DNA from 3 places in the Staphylococcus gallinarum genome. Region 1 is predicted to be linked to each of the others. Evidence: predicted binding sites of a transcription regulator. Region 1 holds the regulator's gene; each other region holds the start of a gene.
What was found. The regulator NrdR, encoded in region 1, represses ribonucleotide reductase genes. The targets are predictions, from matches to a motif close to AACACNATATATNGTGTT.
Positions count from the first base shown of each region.

Region 2: nrdI (class Ib ribonucleoside-diphosphate reductase assembly flavoprotein NrdI) is a predicted target of NrdR. The motif match lies at 3,792-3,809, and genes of this name have one in related genera.
Region 3: nrdD (anaerobic ribonucleoside-triphosphate reductase) is a predicted target of NrdR. The motif match lies at 2,639-2,656, and genes of this name have one in related genera.

Region 1 covers NZ_CP069082.1:1,249,697-1,257,394, reverse strand. Annotated here, with positions in the region: gene JN168_RS05840 (amino acid permease) at 1-432, opposite strand, end outside; lysine riboswitch at 642-813, opposite strand; gene thrS (threonine--tRNA ligase) at 876-2,813, opposite strand; gene dnaI (primosomal protein DnaI) at 3,158-4,081, opposite strand; gene JN168_RS05825 (replicative helicase loading/DNA remodeling protein DnaB) at 4,085-5,482, opposite strand; gene nrdR (transcriptional regulator NrdR) at 5,483-5,953, opposite strand; gene gap (type I glyceraldehyde-3-phosphate dehydrogenase) at 6,377-7,405, opposite strand.
Region 2 covers NZ_CP069082.1:2,235,085-2,242,782, forward strand. Annotated here, with positions in the region: gene nrdF (class 1b ribonucleoside-diphosphate reductase subunit beta) at 1-821, opposite strand, end outside; gene nrdE (class 1b ribonucleoside-diphosphate reductase subunit alpha) at 1,054-3,159, opposite strand; gene nrdI (class Ib ribonucleoside-diphosphate reductase assembly flavoprotein NrdI) at 3,122-3,520, opposite strand; gene JN168_RS10715 (DMT family transporter) at 4,251-5,117, shown strand; gene queF (preQ(1) synthase) at 5,152-5,652, shown strand; gene JN168_RS10725 (peptide MFS transporter) at 5,843-7,357, shown strand; gene JN168_RS10730 (peptide MFS transporter) at 7,609-7,698, shown strand, end outside.
Region 3 covers NZ_CP069082.1:178,072-185,769, forward strand. Annotated here, with positions in the region: gene JN168_RS00760 (NAD(P)/FAD-dependent oxidoreductase) at 1-377, shown strand, start outside; gene thiS (sulfur carrier protein ThiS) at 361-561, shown strand; gene JN168_RS00770 (thiazole synthase) at 563-1,330, shown strand; gene JN168_RS00775 (ThiF family adenylyltransferase) at 1,330-2,328, shown strand; gene nrdD (anaerobic ribonucleoside-triphosphate reductase) at 2,702-4,552, shown strand; gene nrdG (anaerobic ribonucleoside-triphosphate reductase activating protein) at 4,549-5,085, shown strand; gene JN168_RS00790 (LLM class flavin-dependent oxidoreductase) at 5,218-6,279, opposite strand; gene JN168_RS00795 (VOC family protein) at 6,298-7,233, opposite strand; gene JN168_RS00800 (GntR family transcriptional regulator) at 7,432-7,698, opposite strand, start outside.

The DNA of each region.
Region 1 (7,698 bases):
TAAACCAAAGATAATTATTAAGAATAAACAACTCCACAACCACGCTGGAATGCCTGCTAAAGGACTCCAATATTGTATAACTTGTGCAGCTATTGTAACATCTGCCGCTACTGTTATTACCCAGTTAAACCAATAGTTCCATCCTAATGCAAATCCTAATGAAGGATCTACAAATCTTGTTGCATATGTACTAAATGAACCAGATACCGGTAAATAAGTAGCCATTTCACCTAGTGATGTCATTAAGAAGAATACCATAGCACCGATTATAGCGTAGGCGAGCAATGCACCTAGAGCTCCAGCGTCATGGATTGCACCACCTGAAGTCATAAATAACCCAGTTCCGATACAACCTCCAATTGCGATCATTGAAATATGACGGTCTTTAAGTCCCCTTTGTATACCATCATTCTGATTATTTTGTTTTGCCATAGAAGCTTCCTTTCTTTGTAAACTTAGAGGTTAACTTTCTATATGTTTTAGCCAGTGTCTTTATAGTTTGTCTCATACTGACAGCTTATGATTATTCACATCAGTAGTCACTATAATTTTGCTCTTTCCCGAAGCATATGCTTTATAGTTTTACGCCTAAAAAAAGGTTGCATACCTAATAGATATGCAACCAATTTAATAATAGCATGTATATAGGTAGCACATCACATATGTGACAGTTCAGTCTCTTTCGATAACTGACCCAACAAACAGTATAAATGGATAAAGTCTGTTTCGGCGATTTTACCTTTCAACATTCGTCATATGCCCCATTCGACATCAAAATGCTTACTTATTAAAAACGCAACCTCTAACTCAAATTTTATGAATTTTATTTATTTCACTAACTTGTAATATACATTATTTTGTAAAGACTTTCAAGACTATCTTTGTTTTTTCAAACGAATCTCATCTACAAGATTCCAAATGAATTCATCTTTTTCAAGTGTTTCTTGATCTTGAGAACCATATTTCCTTACATTTACTTCATTGTTTTCAACTTCTTTATCACCAACAACAAGTTGATAAGGAATTTTTTGCATTTGAGCTTCTCTTATTTTATAGCCCATTTTTTCATTACGATCATCAATGTCTACACGTACGCCTTGTGATTTCAACTCATCTTGAATATGACGTGCATAATCATAATGTAAATCAACATTAACTGGAATAATAGCTACTTGTTTAGGTGCTAACCAAGTAGGATATGCACCCTTAGTTTCTTCAGTCAAGAATGCAACAAATCGTTCCATTGTTGACACTACGCCTCGGTGTATAACTACTGGGCGATGTTGTTCACCATCATTTCCGATATATGTTAAATCGAATTTTTGAGGTAATAAGAAATCGAGTTGTGCAGTAGATAATGTTTCTTCTTTACCCATTGCAGTTTGAACTTGAACGTCTAATTTCGGACCATAGAACGCCGCTTCACCGATTGCTTCTTCATAATCCAATTCTAATTCATCAGCCGCTTCTTTTAACATGCTTTCAGCTTTGTTCCACATATCATCATTATCGAAGTATTTTTCTTTATCTTCAGGATCGCGGTAACTTAATCGGAATGAATAATTTTCAAAACCAAAATCATTATAAACATCAATTATAAGATTAACAACGCGTTTGAATTCTTCTTTAATTTGATCTGGACGTACGAAAATATGCGCATCATTTAAAGTCATACCACGAACACGTTGCAATCCTGATACTGCCCCACTTGCTTCATAACGATGCATTGTACCTAACTCTGCAATACGAATTGGCAACTCACGGTATGAATGTGGTTTATTCGCATAGATCATCATATGATGCGGGCAGTTCATAGGGCGTAGTACCATTTCTTCATTTTCGTCTAATTTCATTGTTGGGAACATATCATCTTGATAGTGATCCCAGTGACCAGATGTTTTATATAAATCAACATTTGCCATAACTGGTGTATACACGTGATCATATCCCATGCTCACCTCTTTATCGACAATATAACGTTCGATTTCACGGCGAATTGTAGCACCGTTAGGCAACCATAAAGGTAGACCCGCACCAACAAGTTGGTTATTAGAGAATAATTCTAACTCCTTACCAATTTTACGGTGATCACGTTCTTTTCTTTCTTCAAGCATTTGTAAATGTGCTTTTAAATCCTTTTTGTCAAAGAACGCAGTACCATAAATACGTTGTAGCATTTTATTATTGCTATCACCACGCCAATATGCACCAGCTGTAGATAATAGTTTAAACTCTTTTATTTTCGCAGTAGTTGGAACATGTACACCTCGACAAAGATCTGTAAATTCACCTTGAGAGTATAATGTTACATTTTCATCTTCAGGTATTGCATCAATCAATTCTTGTTTATAAGGGTCATCACTAAAGAATGCTTTTGCTTCATTTCTAGTTACCACTTTACGTTCTATTGGATAATTTTCATTGACTATTTGTTTCATTGTCTTTTCAATTTTTTCAAAGTCATCAGATGATATACTTTCTTCCATATCGAAGTCATAGTAGAATCCACCCTCAATCACTGGACCTACACCAAAGCAAACATCTCCATACAGACGTTTTAAAGCTTGTGCCATTAAATGTGCTGTCGAATGACGTAACACTTCTAATGCTTCTTCACTACCTGGTGTTACGATTTCAATTTCCCCATCAGTTTCAATTGGACGTGTTAAATCAATCAATTGTCCATTTAATTTACCTGCAACAGCTTTTTTACGTAAACCAGGGCTAATAGATTGTGCTATATCTTCAGTTGTTGTGCCTTTATCAAACACCTTCGAATTGCCATCTGGAAATGTTATATTAATTTGCTCCATAATTACCCTCCTATTTTTCATATGTACTATCATCAATAATGAACTGTCAAACACACTACTAAAAAAACAAAAAGACCCCATCCCAAAAGGGACGAGGTCATCGTGGTACCACCCTAAAATAAGACATCGTCTAACTTAAAGTTAACTTTGCCTACTCTACTTAAGATAACGGTCTTGAGCCGGATGTGATTTAGCACACCATTTACAAAGTAGTAATGAACAAGTATACTTACCAAAATCTCATCTCACTTGGCTCTCTGTAAAGTATTCACTGGTCCATCATGTCTTTGACAATTTCATATTGATTTAGATTTATCTATATTATACAACAATTATTCAATATTTCAATCGTTCCTATAATTTTTTCCTTCAAGATAGTATGGTGTAGCCAATGCTTTAATACGCTCTAATATTCTAGCCGCCTTAGTTTGCTCTGTACCATCACGGGTCACAGAAAGATGATGTTCCAATTCTTTGAAGCTCAGGTTAGATGTGAAGAATGTAGGTAGTTCTTGTACCATACGATAATGTAACAATGGGCCAATCACTTCATCACGTGCCCACGGCGTAATTTCCTCAGCACCGATATCATCTAATATTAAGATATTCGCTTCTCTTACACGTGATAACTTAGTTTCAAATGAACCATCTTTAAATCCACCCTTTAATGTTCGAATGAATTCTGGTAAGTATACGATAGTTGAAGGAATTTTTTTAGTCTTTAACTGATTGGCGATTGCTCCCATTATAAATGACTTGCCTGTACCAAATGGCCCATATAAATAAAGTCCTTTAACACCCGTCTCTTTATTGGTGATTTGTTCACACACTTTATTTACCGCCATAGCTACGTCCAATCTATCACGTTTATCCATATAAATATCTTCTAATTTAGCATTTAAAGTATCGCGTTGCATATGGTGCGAAGTAATTAGATGGGAGTTGAATCGTTCTTCATCATGCTTTATTTTACATGGACATGGCAAATATTTAATTTTTATATGTCCATGTTCAATATATAACTCTGGTACATGCCCCTTTACAAAGTTCGGACATTGTTCAAATGCATGGCCATCATAATGTTTTTGTTGATCTTTATATTCTTGCAAAATATTTAAATCTTCATCAATCATAGCATTAGTTAGATTCTTCTGATTTGACTCTAAAAAAGCTTTTACATCAGGATCATTTATTACATCTTTTTTAATTTTAGCAATGCGCTTTGATAAATCATTAGAGTCGCCCATTATATTACTAAAAGACTTCATAGCTTATTCCTCCTTCCATTGTTGTTTCAAATGTTTAAGAAAGGCTTCTCTATCAGCCTTTAATTTTTCATCTTCTTCTGGTTCATTGTTTGCAGTTGCAGGATGATCATCCTGATCCTTAGCTTCTAATAACCATTTTGGCGTCATTTCTCTTGACGCTAATTGACGTTGTTTATACTTTGGAGCATGATTACGTGGTTCAGATTGTGCCTTATTCACTTTCATCGCTTGTTGATATGCTTGCTCTGCAGTCTTAATTCCTTTTTTCTTCCAATTGGACGCTATTTCTAAAATGTAAGTCTTTGGCAACTTCATATCTTCTTTTAACATAACATATTGAAGTAATACATTAATGACACCGAATGATAGTTTTTCTCGTTCAATTAAATCTTCAATCATAAACTTTTGTTGTGCAGTTGGTTCAGATTCTGACCAAGAAGCTAACATGTCAATCGGACTCGTTTCTTCTAGTTGCTGTAACCATTGTTGTTGTTTACTTTCCGTTGATGCACTTTGTTGAGTTGGTTCACTTTGTTGAGTTGGTGCAGATTTTGAAACTGCGTCACCCTTTTTATTTAATTTAGGTAACTGTTGTTCATGTTCAATTAAATAATAAGTTCGAGCATGCTTTCTTAACTCTTCAAAAGAAAGTTCTTGGGCACTAGTAATCGATTTCAAGATAATGCGTTTCATCGATTCTGGTGTCAAACCATATAAAGTAGCTAACTGTGTGATTAACTGTTTTGCATCTTTATTGATAATCTTTTTACTAATAAAATGTGTCTGCAATAGGTCATATAATGTCTCAAAATCAAACTTTACATCTGAAAGCTCGATGCCATTATAATGTTGGTCGTTCGGAATTTTACTCGTATCCACTTTAACTTGATGATTAGGTACTTTAAATACATCTGTAAATGTTCGCGTGACCTCTTGATAGTGTTGCATTGCTACAGTATGTTCTGCTTCGAAATACTGCTTTAATTGATGGTAACGCTGCTTACTGACTTCACTGTAAAGATAGACTGACAACATTGGATCATTAAAAAATTGTTTAGCAGATGGTGGTTGCACCAATTGATAGACAAATGAAGAAAGTTGTTCATCATGCTTTACAAAGGATTTCATTAGCCCAATACCTTCTAGCAAATCCATTTGTTTTCGAAATTCTAGCAAATTAATCTTTAATTCACTCATAATAATATAATGTGTAGCAATTGTGTCGGCTGACTGCTCAACAAATTGGTTTAAATAATGGTATAAACCAATTGCCTCAGGACCTATAAGTGGTGTAAATAATCTATTTAGTATTTGCAAATGTCTGTGATTGATTTCAAAATTACGAATGACATTAAAGTTATCATGCGGTCGCAATCCATAATCATTTGCCTGTAATCCCATCTAAGAATCACTCCGTTTATTCTCTGCTAAAATACCTTGCATCGATTCTAATAATTGATCGACATCTTTAAACTCTTTATAGACAGACGCAAATCTCACATAAGATACTTGATCCACGTGCATCAATAAGTTCATTACATACTCCCCAATTTCTCGCGAAGAAATTTCAGCTTGACCTGCATCACGCAATTGCCATTCAACATTATTTGTAATTTCCTCTAACTGTTCATATCGTACAGGTCTTTTCTCACATGATCGCACAAGTCCGTTTAAGATTTTCTCACGTAAAAATTGTTCCCTTGTTCCGTCTTTTTTCACGACGATTAATGGTCTCTTCTCTATATGTTCAAAAGTTGTAAAACGTGTCCCACACTTTTCACATTCTCTTCTTCTACGAATCGCATTAACTTCATCAGCATGTCTAGAGTCGACGACACGTGATTGCGTCGAATTACATTTCGGGCATTTCATCGTCTTATCACCCTCTCAATTTGATTAATTTTCATTATACTATAAATATGAGTCCCACAAAAGAATGGCAACACTTCAACTGAAATCACTTTACTTTTAGTTGTTTTATTATATTAAAATTTATAATTTACACCCATTTTCTTGGTTCCTAATAAAAATGCGCCATATAATATTGAAAAAGCGTAATGATTTCGACCATCTCATTTGGCAAGTCATTTTATCACAATACGATTCAAACGTTAATATATTATTGTTGCAATTCAACATGGTGTTATCATTTTCCTGACCGAGGTATACTAAATACGCTTAAATAGTAACAACTTCACATAATTAAGAAAACGCCAATCTCTATTTTTAACAATAGAAATCGACGTTTTAACTCATTAGAGATAGTTTACTCTACATTGATTATTATATTTTATATTAAGAATTAACCACGGCAGATGTCTGATTTGCAATTAACGAACCAATTTGTGCCGCTACTTCTACAACTCTATTAGAATAACCCCATTCATTATCATACCAAGCGATTACTTTAACCTTTTTATCACCCATTACCATCGTACTTTGTGTATCAATGATAGCAGAATGTGGATTTGTATTATAATCCATAGATACTAATGGTGCATCTTCTGTATCAATCACACCACCTAATGTATGTGCTTTGAATGCTTCGTTAACTTCTTCAACTGTAACAGATTTCTCTAAATCTACAACTAAATCTACTAAAGATACATTTTTTGTAGGTACTCTTAAGGCCATACCATGTAATTTACCTTCTAATTCTGGCAACACTTCTTTTAATGCTTTCGCAGCACCTGTAGAAGTTGGTATGATACTCTCATTGCAAGATCTTGCACGTCTCAAATCTTTATGAGGGTTATCAATATTGTTCTGATCGTTTGTAATCGCATGTACTGTTGTCATCAAGCCATTTTCGATACCAAACTGATCATTTAATACCTTTGCAACTGGACCAATACAATTTGTAGTACATGAAGCATTACTAAAGATATCATATGTTTCGATATCCAATTGATCATCGTTAACGCCTTTAACTATCATTTGTACGTCTCCACCTTTAGATGGTCCTGTTAATAATACCTTTTTAGCCCCAGCTTTAATATGTGCATCTGCTTTGTCGCCATGATTAAATTTACCAGTAGCCTCTATTACGATATCTATGTTCATTGATTTCCAAGGTAAATTTTCTGGATTTCTATCTGAAACTAATGTTATTTCATGATCACCAACTTTGATACCATTTTCAACTGGTTCCACAGTTAAATCATATGCACCATGTGTAGTATCGTAATTAATCAAGTGAGCAATTGTTTCCGGAGGGTAACTTGCATTAATTGCAACCACATTTAAGTCCTTATTTTTTAATGCGATTCTTAATACCATTCTTCCGATTCTGCCCATACCGTTAATTGCAATATTTGTAGCCATTAAAAAGCACCCCTCATCTTTGTGTTATACTTTATGGAAATAGTATAACATAAAACTTTGAATAAGAAAGCGTTTTCTTTTAGAAATTTCAATTTTTTATTTATGCTGTAATATAAAGCTTTTATTATCCCGAAATGCTGTAATAATTAGGCTATTAATGCAAAATATATCTTAATTTATGAGACTAAATGATAAAAAAACGTCAATTCCTATTTAATGTACTTATGCCATAGGAATTGACGTTATTTTTATTTGTATCAATGTGTTACTCTCATTATTTAGCATATATTGTT
Region 2 (7,698 bases), 990 kb from region 1:
AAGTATGGTTCAAATCCAAGATTTGATAATGCTTTATTACCGTTGTATCGAACATAATTCAATACATCTTCAGATAAACCAATTTCATCATATAGTGAATGTGTATAAGACACTTCATTTTTATATAAATCATCTAATAATTTATACATTTCTTGATCAGCTTGTTGCTTTTCACTTTCTGATAACTCGTTTCTTAAACTTTGTGCATCCATTCCAGTAAACACACCATGTATTGATTCATCAAGTAAGATTTTACGAATAATTTCACCAGACGTTGTCATTCTACCTTGCCCAGCAAGATATAGTGGATAATAGAAACCTGAGTAGAATAAGAATGTTTCTAAGAATACACTTGATACACGTGCAATATATTGATCATAGATTGAAGCTTCTTTGCCCCATAATTTATGGTAGTTTTCGATAATTTTATCTGATTTATATTTTAAATGAGGTTCTTCAATAACCCATTTATCTAATAAGTAGTTTGTTTCGCTTGAGGGAAGTAATGTCGTAAAAATATGAGAATAACTTTTAGCATGAATTTGTTCCATCATTGCCATGAAAGAATATACAGCTTTTTTACGTAAATCTGTTGTATGTAACATGATAAGTGGCATACCATCATCTGCTTGATGTGTATCCAAACCAGTTAAACCAGCTAACGCTTTTTTAAAAGCATTTTTTTCTGCATCTGTTAACGTCTTCCAACTTGCTATATCTTTAGAAACTTTGAATTCCGTTTCTACCCACATTTGTGAAATATTTTGTCGCCAAAACATATTTGTCATGTCTTCTTGAGTATTCCAATTGACTGCTTTCATTTAGATAATGTCTCCTATTCCAGTATAAATTTATTTAAATAGCGATTATTTACAGTGACAACATAAGCACACAAAGTTAACAGCTAAATCGTTAATATATTAAGACCCTCTTACCGCCCTAATATTAAAGTTACGATTCGCTGTTAACGATGGGTTTCTTATTCATTGATGTAAATATTAAACTGTTGTGTTCACTTACGTTAATAATCACTTTCGTCGTGTTTCACTAAAACTAGATCGAGCAACTTGTACATTCTTCAACACTTAATAATTTATTTCTAGTGTAGTATAAAGACTTTAATCCTTTATGATGTGCATAGACATAGAGTCTAGACAATTCACGTGTAGATATTTCTGAATTCACATATAGAATTGTTGAGATACCTTGATCCACATGTGTTTGAATTGTAGAAATTAAATCGATTAATTTCATTTGGTCAGTATTAAATGCTGATTTATAGTACCACATTGTTTCTGGTGATAAGAATGGCATTGGATAAAATGTTTCCGCATTACCATAAGTACGTCTCTCAATTTGATCAACAATTGGCATAACAGAGCTTGTAGCATTTTGTACATAAGAAATACTTTGTGTTGGTGCAATTGCTAAGCGATACGCATGGAATAAACCATGTGTTTCAACTTGTTGTTGCAATGCTTTCCAATCCTCAGGTGTTGGAATTTCTAAACCATCAAACAATTTACGTACTTTCTCGTATTGTGGTGCAAATGTTTGTGACGTATAGAAGTCAAAATATTTTCCATTAGCATAGTCCGACTTTTCGAAACCTACATATGTTTCTTGACGCTCTTTAGCTATTTCCATTGAACGTTCTATTGAATAGTAATTCATCATCATGAAGAAGATATTAGCAAAATCTTTCGCTTCTTCAGATTCATATCCAATTTTGTTTTTAGCTAGATAACCGTGCAAGTTCATAACACCAAGTCCAACTGAATGCAGTTCACTGTTAGCTTTTTTAACACCAGGTGCATTCTGAATATCTGCTTCGTCACTTACCACTGTCAATGCATCCATACCTGTGTGAACAGAATCTTTAAATTTACCTGATTCCATTACATTCACAATATTTAATGAACCTAAGTTACATGAAATATCACGTTTAATTTCATCTTCTGTACCATAGTCATTGATGATTGATGTTTCTTGTAATTGGAAGATTTCCGTACACAAGTTACTCATTTTAATTTGGCCGATATCTGAGTTAGCATGTACTTTATTCGCATTATCCTTAAACATTAAATATGGATAACCTGATTGTAATTGTGTTTGAGCAATCATATTCAACATTTCACGTGCATCTTTTTTCTTCTTATCAATGTTTGGATTAGCTACTAATTCATCATAATAAGCTTCTAAATCAATATCATCCAAAGTTACCCCATACTCTTTATATACTGTATGTGGTGCAAACATGTGGAAATCCTTGCCTTCCTTAGCTAAATCAAAGAACTTTGAAGGTACGATTAAACCAGTAGAAATCGTAGATAAACGTAAATCTTCATCAGCATTAACCTTCTTAGTATCTAAAAACTCTTCAACATCATAGTGGAAGATATTTAAATATACAGCACCAGCGCCTGGGCGTTGTCCTAATTGGTCTGCGTAGCTAAATCCACCTTCTAATGACTTAGCAACTGGAAGTACACCCTTTGCAACACCTTTAATGCCTTTAATCGCTTCACCACGTGCACGTAATTTAGATAAATTAATCGCTACACCGCCACCAATTTTACTTAATTGTTTAGCTGTTGCATCGATAAAGTTAATTGAATTTAAACTATCATCTACTTCTAATAAGAAACATGATACTAATTCACCACGACGAGCACGTCCTGCATTTAAGAATGTAGGTGTCGCCGGTTGGTAACGTTGTTCAATCATAGCTGAGATAAATTGCTTAGCTGTTGCCTTATGACCATTAGCAAGATAAAGTGCAACAATTACAACGTGCTGTTTATAATCTTCTAGATATTGACTCTTGTCATTTGTTTTTAATGCATAATCTTTAAAGAATTTACTAGCTGACATGTAACTTGCAAAATTGAATTCAATTTGCTTAGCAAAATCAGTAATTTCTTGAAGATCTGCTTCTGAATAAACTTCAAAAACATCAAAATAGAAGTCGTTGTCGACGAGGTAGTGTAGGCGTTCTAGCTCACTATCAAAGTAAATTGTCTTGTCTTGGATTTCTTCTAAATATACTGTTAACGCCTCTTGGTCCTTTTCTAAATTGAAAAAACCATTGTCTTTACGCTTGGTAACTTCGTTATTTAATTCAATATGATTGTATTTCTTCTCGTCTATTATCTTCATTAAAATGCCCCACCTTATCTTTAAATTCGCTAATGTCTTCCTTTGTGCCTTGAACTTCAAACTTCATTAATAATGGAACGTTATATTGTTCCGAAATAGCGCGTCCAGCTTTGGCGAAATTTTGTCCCCAATTTCGATTACCACTTGCTGCTACCGCTCTAATCAAATCATGATTAACCTCTAAAAATGCTTGTACAGGTTGTGGAATTTCACCAAAACCAATTGTACCAGTGACCATAATGAACGGTTCATCCAATCTTTCCGTGCAATTATTCTGCGTAATTTCCATCGTATTCTTCAATTCTGCTCTGGTAATAAAGCGTCGCACATTACCGGAAAATGAAAAATAAACAACCTTCATCGGCACACCTACTTTCTATCTTTGATCTATCCATTAAATATGGAAAATCATATTATTCCACTAATCTATTCACCTAATTTCAATCGTGTAATGCCCCATAGAAAATCATATTATTTAAAAACACAATATATAGTGATCATGTCATCTACATATAGTGATGCAAAAATACATTTTTGAAGTATTACTACTATATTTGTCATGATTAAGTGGCTAAACCAGTGTGATTTTACTTGAAATTTGGTTTATTATATATAAAGTGACTTGAAACCGAAACACAATATATAGTGTTTCGGTTCTGTCGTTAATACTATATTATGTGTTTCATTATACATAAGTCCGAAGACGATTAAAAGCCTTTTTATTTTAGGAAACTGTGGACAAATTTTGAAAACGGAATGAAAATGGCACCAATTCAACTTTAAATTGAACTCTTAACTTTAAAAAAATTTTTTTACTAAAATTCCGTTCATTTTATTTGATTTTTCTAAAAGTTATACAAAGCGCTATATACCGTTGTTTTGCACATTGCGCCAATTATGTTGTATAAAATATTCAAAAAATTTGCTTTACTTTTTCTAGAATTTAATTTGAACAAAGTCCAAGATAAAAGGGAACATTTGTTCGTATTTATATGATATTATATTACTTCCCTAATTTCAACCATATATACATGTTTTAAATATTTATGCTAATATAGATACGTCAAATTTTTAAAATTGAGGCGATACTATTGAATCCTAAAGTTAAAGGTATCATCGCTATTTTAATTTCTGCTATTGGCTTTAGCTTTATGTCAGTATTCTTTCGCTTAGCAGGCGATTTACCTGTATTTCAAAAGTCATTAGCCAGAAACTTAGTAGCTATGTTTATACCTCTCTATTTCATATTTAAATACAAGCAACCTCTATTTGGTAAACTAAGTAGTCAGCCATTACTTATCTCTAGATCAACCTTTGGTTTAATTGGTGTATTACTTAATATTTATGCCATTGATCATATGATATTAAGCGACGCAGATACATTGATGAAATTAAATCCATTTTGGACTATTTTACTTAGCTTATTATTCTTAAATGAAAAAGTACGCAACTATCAATTTATAGCTATGATTGTGGCGATCTTCGGTATGCTCTTTGTAGTTAAACCTGAGTTCTCTTCGTCAGTGATTCCTGCTATCGGTGGTTTGTTCTCTGGTATTTTTGCCGCAGCAGCTTATACATGTGTACGCGCTCTAAGTTCTAGAGAAGCACCATATACAATTGTATTTTACTTTTCATTCTTTTCAATCATCGTGTTAATTCCATTCACGATTTTTACATTTGAACCTATGTCGTGGTTACAGTGTCTCTATTTATTAGGCGCCGGATTAGCTGCAGCCATTGGTCAGATTGGTATCACACTTGCCTATAGCTTTGCACCAGCAAAAGACATTTCGATATTCACCTATGCATCCATTGTATTTACTGCATTATTTGGCTTTATTCTCTTTGGAGAGTCACCAGATCTATATGCAATTTTAGGTTATATCATTATTATAGGATCTAGTTACTACATGTTTGAAAAAGCACGCCGACAACCCATTGACATACAGAAATAAATGTTAAAAATATATCTTAAAAGGAGCGATTTATATGGCTGAAGGCCGCAACAAAGATGAATTACAAGATATTACACTATTAGGTAACCAAAATAATCAATATGATTTTGATTACCGCCCAGACGTACTCGAGTCATTCGATAATAAACACCAAGGTAGAGATTATTTCGTTAAATTCAACTGTCCTGAATTTACATCTTTATGTCCGATCACAGGTCAACCTGATTTTGCGACGATTTATATCTCTTATATCCCTAATATTAAAATGGTAGAATCTAAATCATTAAAACTTTACTTATTCAGCTTTAGAAATCATGGAGATTTCCATGAAGACTGTATGAATATAATAATGAATGATCTTATCGAGTTAATGGATCCACATTATATAGAAGTATGGGGCAAATTCACGCCACGTGGTGGGATTTCAATTGATCCATATACCAATTATGGTCGTCCTAATTCTAAATATGAAAAAATGGCAGAGCACAGATTAATGAATCATGACCTCTACCCTGAAAAAATAGACAACCGTTAAACATTTCTTATAATTATAAAGAGCATCATCAGTGACGAAAACATCTGTTTTCGTCACTTTTTTAATAAATAAACAGTACAAAAGTTCAATCAAATCATTCAGCATTTAATATTGTACAAATAATACATACACTTGTCATTTTTATAAAAACAGTATAAAATTAATCCAACTATAATTGGGGAGGGAATTTATGAGAAAGGTTAATTATACGCACGAAGAAATTATGGAAAGTACACCACGTACAGGTTTCTTCGGACATCCAAAAGGACTAAGCACGTTATTCTTCACTGAATTTTGGGAGAGATTCAGTTACTATGGTATGAAAGCCATATTAATCTATTATTTATACTATACCGTTGCTAAAGGTGGTTTCGGTTTAGATGAAGCAGTCGCACTGCAAATTGTTTCCATCTACGGAACATTGATTTATATGTCGGGTGTAATTGGTGGTTGGATTGCTGATAGAATTACCGGCACTCAAAATGCTGTTTTCTATGGTGGATTCTTAATTATGATCGGACATATCTTATTGTCACTACCAAACAATCTAACTTTGGTAATGATTGCATTGGCCGTAATCATAGCAGGTACAGGCCTATTAAAACCAAACATTTCCACAACAGTTGGTGAACTTTACGATCGTAATGATGTACGTCGTGATGCTGCCTTTACATTATTCTATATGGGGATTAACTTAGGTAGTTTATTGGCACCATTAATCACTGGTTATTTACAAACAAGAGTGAGTTTCCATGCTGGTTTCTTAGCTGCAGCTATTGGGATGTTCTGTGGCTTAGTTGTCTATGCTATCAAACGCAAAAAGAATTTAGGTTTAGCGGGACGCAATGTACCGAACCCATTAACTAAACCGGAAATTAAAAAGTTTGTATTTATCACACTTGTCGTAATCGTATTATTTTTACTATATTTATTTTTACTACATTTAAATAATGCATTATCATTAGAAAACTTTAGTTTATTAGTAACAATATTAGGTATCGTATTACCAATTTACATTTTCTTGAATATGATATTAAGTAAGGATGTTACCAAAGAAGAACGTTCTAGAATCTACAGTTACATACCACTTTATATTACGTCAGTTGCATTTTGGATGATTCAAGAACAAGGTTCTACAGTTTTGGCAAGTTTTGCTGACAAAAAAACACAACTTGAAATGTCTGTCTTAACAGGCGGTTTAATTGATTTCTCTATCCCAGCATCTTGGGCACAATCATTAAATCCTATCTTTATCGTTTTATTAGCACCTGTCTTTGCAACATTATGGTTGAAACTCGGTAAGCATAATCCTCCAACTGTGCATAAATTTGCATACGGTGTAATTGTCGCTGGTTTATCATATCTTGTAATGATCATTCCGCTAGCATCTGGTCAATCACTAGTTAATCCATTATGGCTCGTATTAAGTTTCTTCTTAATCACGATTGGCGAATTATGTATCTCACCTGTTGGATTATCAACAACGACTAAATTAGCACCAATTGCGTTTACAGCTAGAATGATGAGCTTATGGATGCTAAGTAACGCTACTGCACAAGGACTAAATTCACAACTCGTAGTGGTATATACAAAGATAAATCAAAGTGATTATTTCATGTATTCAGGACTTGTAGCAGTTGTTATCGGTATTGTATTGTTAGTTATTTCACCTATTGTTAAACGTGCTATGAAAGGTGTTTATTAACATTAGTCCATAATATCAAAGCAATTCAGTGGTGTATTTATGCACCACTGTTTTTTTATGTCTTTTTTATAAGTGTTATTTTACAATAATTATATTTTGTACACCTTTATGATATCCTATTCTATCAATTAATTATGCGAATATTCGGAATATTGTTATTTTAAGAATATTATTGAAATTCAATAATATTAGGAGTAAAATCTTTTTTATACATTTTTTTATTGGGATCAAGAAAGGACGGGGAATGTTTTATGCAAAATCAAACAACAACCCATGAGCAAGACGTGCAGTCTATCCCACAAAAAGGCTTTTTCGGTCATCCAAAAGGACTTGGCGTATTA
Region 3 (7,698 bases), 1.1 Mb from region 1:
GTTGCTATATCATTCCAAAGTTACAACACCGTTACATGATTGGTGCTACAAGTTACTTTGATGATTACTCTGTCGGAGTGTCGTCGGTAGGAAGAGATTGGCTCTTACATCAAGCATCGACTATTGTACCTCAATTAAAAGATAGTCAGATGCTACATGAATGGTCCGGAATACGACCTTATAGTAAAGAAGAACGTCCAGTTATGGATGAGGTGGCGCAAGATTTGTTTGTTATCACAGGGCATTATCGCAATGGAATCTTATTATCGCCATATATTGGTGCTTTGATGTGTGAATGGTTATTAACTGGGCAACGTCCAGAAGATTTACAAGATTTTAGAATTGAGAGGAGTGTTGACAATGCAATGCATTATTAACGGTGACAGCTTTAAATTTAGCAAAGAGTTAAATATTCAAGAATTGATTCAAGAAATGGGATTAGATGAAAATCGAATCATCGTTGAACACAATGAAGAATTGATTCAACGACAACAGTTTCCTGTTCAAGTGGTAAGAGATCAAGATTGTTTAGAATTATTAGAGTTTGTAGGAGGCGGATAGGATGATTGAAATTGGTAAATTCAAATTAAATTCGAGACTATTATTAGGTACTGGCAAATTTGAGAATGAGGATATACAACAACAATCGATACAAGCATCAGAAACTGAGGTGTTAACATTTGCAGTACGTCGAATGAACCTTTATGACAAAGATTTACCTAACCCACTTGCTCAAGTAGATTTATCAAATTTTGTGACCTTCCCTAATACTGCAGGAGCAAAAACTGCACAAGAAGCGGTACGTATTGCTGAAATTGCGAATCATGCTGGTGTATGTGACATGATTAAAGTTGAGGTGATTGGAGATGATGAAACACTGTTACCTGATCCAATTGAGACTTATGAAGCTTGTAAAATATTATTGGAAAAAGGTTATACAGTATGCCCATATATTTCTAATGATGTCGTGTTAGCTAAACGATTAGAGGAATTAGGTGTCCATGCGATTATGCCGTTAGCTTCTCCAATAGGAACGGGTAGAGGCATTAACAACCCATTGAATTTAAGATATATAATAGAACGTACAAATGTACCGGTGATTGTAGATGCTGGGATTGGTTCTCCAAAAGATGCTTGTCATGCAATGGAACTAGGCGCTGATGCAATCTTATTAAATACGGCGATATCAAGTGCAGAAGATCCAGTTAAAATGGCAGAAGCGATGAAGTTAGGTATCAATGCGGGTAGATTGAGCTTTGAAGCTGGAAGAATTCCAGTGAAATATACAGCACAAGCGTCTAGTCCGACTGAAGGAATTGGATTTTTATAATGAAAAGATACCAACGTCAAGCGATTTATGCACCATTTGGTAAACATGGGCAAAGTCGACTTGAAAACACTCATATCATGATACTTGGTGCAGGTGCGTTGGGGAGTCACTGTGCGGAAATATTAACTCGGATGGGTGCAGGCAGTCTAACCATCATTGATATGGATGTCGTTGAAACATCCAACCTACATCGTCAAGCGATATTTGATGAAATGGATGCTGAACAATTGCAACCAAAAGTAATTGCCCTTGAAAATAAATTAAAGTTGATTAATAGTAATGTGAAAATCACTGCGCTATATCAAGAGCTCACTAATAACAATATTGAAAATTTATTAAAGACGTATCAACCGGATATCGTAATTGATGGAATGGATAACTTTACAATGCGCTTTCTTATTAATGAAGCATGTCATAAATGCCAAATACCTTGGATATATGGAGCGGCAGTGGGAAGTAAAGGTTCAGTGTATGCCATTGACTATACGGGACCTTGCTTTAAATGTTTATTAGAGACCGTTCCTCAAACAGGAGAGAGTTGTGCAATCAATGGTGTATTGCCACCAGTTATTTATCAGGTTGCTAGTATGGAGGTTTCTGAACTATTGAGGTGGCTATCTGGTCATGGCTTTTCTAAAAAGTTAATCACGATGGATAGCTTTACTATTGATGTGAAGACATTAAATATTAGTGGGTTAAAGCAGCATCAGTGCCCAGTCTGTGAACGACAACACTATGAATATTTAAATCAGCCAAGGACCAAACACGTTGAAAAGCAATGTGGGAATACCTATCTATTGCGTTTCAACCCTTCAGTGTTTAATTATGCAACGCTCTTACCTACTACAATTGTTAAGCAAAATGACTTTGCTAAGTTGATGACCTATCAAGGTTATCAAATGACATTATTTAAAGATGGTAGAATGAACGTTTACGGTTTAGACGAAGAAGCGGATGCACAACAACTTTTCCTTACTTTGAATAAAAGCGTTAAATAATCTATTAAATGATCGTAATCATAAAATCGAATAGGCATTAAACACTAAAAAGACTAAACTCTACTGCTAATTTCCTATTTTCTAACTGTATGTTATATAACATAGAGATTAAAGTATGGGAGATTGATAGTACTCAAGTATTTATTTAAATATTGACCGTGAATAATAATTGAGTGCAATCGTAGTGACTTTGTAGATAACTTAGTCTTTTTTTATTATGTAAATAAAAGAAAGTTGTCATTGCAACTAAAGTTCAATAATCCTTCATAAAGTTTTGGCAAATTTGTTAACAGCCCTAATCCTGTTTGAAAACACTATATATTGTGTTTTATATTAAACTAAGACACAACATATAGGAATGAGAGGGGATCAAATGAACAAACTTGAGCAAGATTTAAAACGATTAATAACAAAGGACCCAACGGTCGTTAACGAAAATGCTAATAAAGATAGTGCAACATTTTCAACAATGAGAGATTTGACGGCAGGTGTAGTCTCTAAATCCTATGCCTTAAATTATTTATTACCTGAAAATGTGGCAACTGCACATAAAAAAGGGGAAATACATTTTCACGATTTAGATTATCATCCGTTTCAGCCATTAACAAACTGTTGTTTAATTGATGCTGAAAAAATGCTGTCAGAAGGTTTTCAAATCGGTAATGCTACTGTGACATCACCTAAATCTATACAGACTGCTTCGGCACAATTAGTGCAAATTATAGCAAATGTTTCGAGCAGTCAATATGGTGGATGTACGATTGATCGTGTAGATGAATTGTTAAGTCATTATGTTATTTTTAATGAGCAAAAGCACCGCGAAACAGCAGAAAAATTTGTTACAAAGGACAATATAGATACATATATCGACGAACAGATTACACGTGACATTAAAGACGCAATTGAAAGTTTAGAATATGAAATCAATACGCTATATACTTCAAATGGTCAGACACCATTTGTAACCTTAGGCTTTGGATTAGGAACAGATTGTTATAGCCGTAAGATTCAACAAGCGATCTTAAATACACGTATTAAAGGATTAGGGAAAAATAGAATTACTGCAATCTTCCCTAAATTAGTATTTTCTATTAAAAGAGGTGTCAATTTAGAGCAACAGGACCCAAATTATGATATTAAACAATTGGCATTAGAATGTTCGACAAAGCGTATGTACCCTGATATTTTAAATTATGATAAAACTGTGGAACTATTAGGTGATTTTAAAGCACCAATGGGTTGTCGTTCATTTTTACCATCTTGGAAAGATGAAAATGATAACTTTGAAAATAACGGACGTTGTAATTTAGGGGTCGTAACATTGAATGTACCGCGTATTGCTATTGAGTCTAATGGTGATATCGAGACATTTTGGAAGATTTTCCATAAGCGTATGGAAATTATGCATGATGCATTAGTATATCGCATTGAAAGAATTAAACAAGCAACACCAGATAATGCACCAATTTTATATAAAAACGGTGCATTTAAATACAAATTAAATGATGAGGACACGGTATTTTCGATATTTAATAATAAGCGTGCAACTTTATCTATGGGCTATATTGGTCTTTACGAGGCGGCTACAGTATTTTCTGGACCGAATTGGGAAACACAATCTAAAGCAAAGGCATTTACCTTAGATATATTAAAAGCAATGAAGTCATATCAATTAAAATGGACTGAAACTTACGATATATGGTTTAGTATCTATAGTACACCGAGTGAATCGCTTACAGATAGATTCTGTCGTTTAGATCAAGAAATATTTGGTGACATCCCAGATATTACAGATAAAGGTTATTATACAAATTCATTCCACTATGACGTGCGTAAAGATGTGAGTCCATTTGAGAAAATTGATTTTGAACAAGACTATCCAGTTTATGCAAGCGGTGGTTATATCCATTACTGTGAATATCCAAAATTAAATCACAATTTAAAGGCATTAGAATCTGTATGGGATTATGCATACGATAAAGTAAGTTATCTGGGTACTAATATACCGATTGACCATTGTCATGAATGTGATTTTAAAGGTGACTTTAAAACAACAGAAAAAGGATATCAGTGTCCAGAATGTGGTAACGATAATCCAAAAACTGTAGATGTCGTAAAACGTACTTGTGGTTATTTGGGCAATCCAGTGCAACGACCAACAATTGAAGGACGTCATAAGGAAATTTGTGCACGTGTTAAACATTTGAAAGATAAGACAGTATGACAATCTTAGATTTGATCAACGGACAAGGTTATATTGCAAGAATAGAATCACAAAGTTTCGTTGACGGTGAGGGTGTGCGATGTAGTATTTATGTTTCAGGTTGTCCATTTGCCTGTAAAGGATGTTACAACAAGGCGGCTCAAAATTTTAGATACGGTGAAAGGTTTAATGAGGAAGTCCTAGAGGAAATATTAGAAAATTGTGCTCCAGATTATATAGATGGTTTGAGTATATTAGGTGGTGAGCCATTTTGTAATTTGGATACAACATTGCGTTGTGTGCGTGCATTTCGCCAACGTTTTGGTAACAGTAAGACAATTTGGGTTTGGAGTGGTTTCTTATTTGAGTATTTAGCAAGTGGAAATTCCGAGAGACGTGCATTTTTAGAATTAATAGATGTATTGGTAGATGGCCCATTTATGGCGCATCTTTATCGTTCAAACCTACCTTATAAAGGGTCACTTAATCAACGGATCATTGATGTACAAGCATCATTAACTAATCAACACCTGTGTGAATATATAACAACCTAATAACAATGTAATTATAATGAATTGAATCGCTAATATAACGCGTTAATGAAGTGTTTAGCTTTAACATGAATACAAAAAACTGTCGTCAAATCATTGACGACAGTTTTTTTATGCTGCTTAATCGAGCGTTGTTTATTTGCTTAAATGCTTTTTAACTTCTGGTATAATTTTATCTCCGATGAGTTCGATATTTTTCATGATTTTATCGAATGGGACACCACCAAAATCAATCTGTGCCATAAAGCGTTGATGTTGATAAAGTTCATGTTGATAAAGTATCTTTTCGATAATTTGCTGTGGGCTACCAACCATTAATGCATCTCTATAATCTGGTGCCTGTTCAAACTGTTGTCTTGGATAACCTTGACCACGAATAAATGAAATACCGACATTTAAATGTGGATAATATTCATTTAATGCTGCTTGAGTTGTTTCGGCAGTGTAGAATAAACTCGCAGTAGCCACTGGTAACTTTGTTGGCGCAATATCATGACCGCTTTCTTCAGCAGCTGTACGGTAAGCATCTATTGAATCTTTAAATACTTCTGCAGGACCGCCTAATGTTGTAATCATCATTGGAATACCTTGGTGACCGGCTTTAATTGCGCTTGCTTGACCACCACCGACAGCACGCCAAATTGGTAAAGTATTATCGATTGGACGTGGGAATATCTTCATATTATTTAAATTAGGTCTGAATTTTCCTGACCAAGTTATACGTTCAGATTCATTTAATTGACGCAATAATGCGAGTTTCTCTTCATATAATTCATCATAATCATTAATATCAAGGCCAAACAATTCGAATAATCCAGTACGTGATGCACGACCTGCTACTATTTCTGCACGGCCATGTGAAATTAAATCAAGCGTTGCGAAATCTTCAAAGACTCTGACAGGGTCTGCTGCACTAATAATGGATGATGAGCTTGAAATTTTAATATTTTCAGTAGCTTGGGCAATAGCACCTAAGACAACACTGTGCGCTTGTGTTGTGAAATGTTCTTGGTGACTTTCGCCTACTGCAAACACATCCAATCCAGCTTGATCTGCTAACTTACTGGCTTCGATTAATTCTTTAATACGCTGTTCGTAACTTACTTTTGTGCCGTTATGTGGATTTAATAAGTGATCTCCCAAAGAATAAAGTCCAAATTCAAGTGGTGTGTGTTTATTCATTTCTAATTGTGCCATTATAGGTGCCTCCTTATTTTATAATTCGTGCAAATTTGCTTCTATTTCACTGCGTTGATCTTCCATAAAATCAGGTAAATTTAAATGTTTACCTAAATCTTCAGGTTTAGTATCTACTGTGAACCCAGGATCTTCTGTAGCAAATTCAAATAGAATACGATTATGTCTATAATATAATGATTTAAAGAAATAGCGGTCAATAATACCTGAATTAGGTTTTGAATGTTGATTGATTGTCTCTAATACTGCATTTAAGTCGTCATCTTGCGGCGTAGTTACTGCAATATGGTGTACATATCCTTGACCAGGACGCGCACGTTCACCTTGTTGTTCTATAATAACGAAATCTGTGTACAGTCCTGCGTCATCTAAAGTCATAACAGTCATATGTGCATCATTACCAATTGTGCGGTGATGATAATTTAAGTCTTGCGCTAAAAATTCAATCGTCGGTTTACTATCTCTAACCCTTAATTCGACTGGACCCATTCCAAGTATTTGATGGTGTGATGGCACATCTGTGTAAGGATTTCTACGCCACATTGTTGGGAGGGCATAGTCGTCATTTACTAACAAAATTAAATTTAAACCATCAGGATCCTTGAAATTAATTGCAGGTTGAGATAAATAAGTGATTGCTTCCCAGTGGACGTCATTATCATCTAAGCGAGCTTTGTAATAATCTAAAGCAGCTTGATCAGGTATAAGTAGGGACAAACGATAGATTGAGTCAGTACCAGGACGATTTTGTCCAATATTAGGAATTTCAAAGAAACTTAGTAATGTTCCCGGCGCTCCTAATTCATCGCCGAAGAATAAATGATACATCGTTGGATTATCTTGGTTAACGGATTTTTCTACTAATCGTAATCCGAGTATTTGAGTATAAAAGTCTTTATTGATTTGTGCATTTTTTGTATACATTGAAATATGATGATGACCTGTTACATGCATTTGAAAGCCCCCTAAAATTCAACTAATTAAAATGATTTAATTGCCAATTACCTTATTGAAGAAAAACAAAACATTTTTGGTATAAAAAGTATACTCGATACATATAATATACTACTGATTTGTATAAAATGCAACACCTGTTGTTTATTGCTATAAAAATAGCACCACATCATCGATATATGGGTGCTACTGTTATAATTATTCTGATTGTTTGAAATCTAAATAGTATAAACTAAACTCTAAATCTTTCTTCAAATGATCCTCCAATAAAGAAACTGCTAGTTCAATGTCTCTGTTGAAAAGGGCATCTACAATTGCACGGTGTTCTTCTATTAGTCCTGGTCGTCGTTTGTTAATTACAGTTTGACTAAAGAGGTAAATAAAACTTTTATATTTTTGATAGGTATCTAATATAAATTGGTTATGTGTAGCATGCATAATTTTTTGATGAAACTTATCATTAAT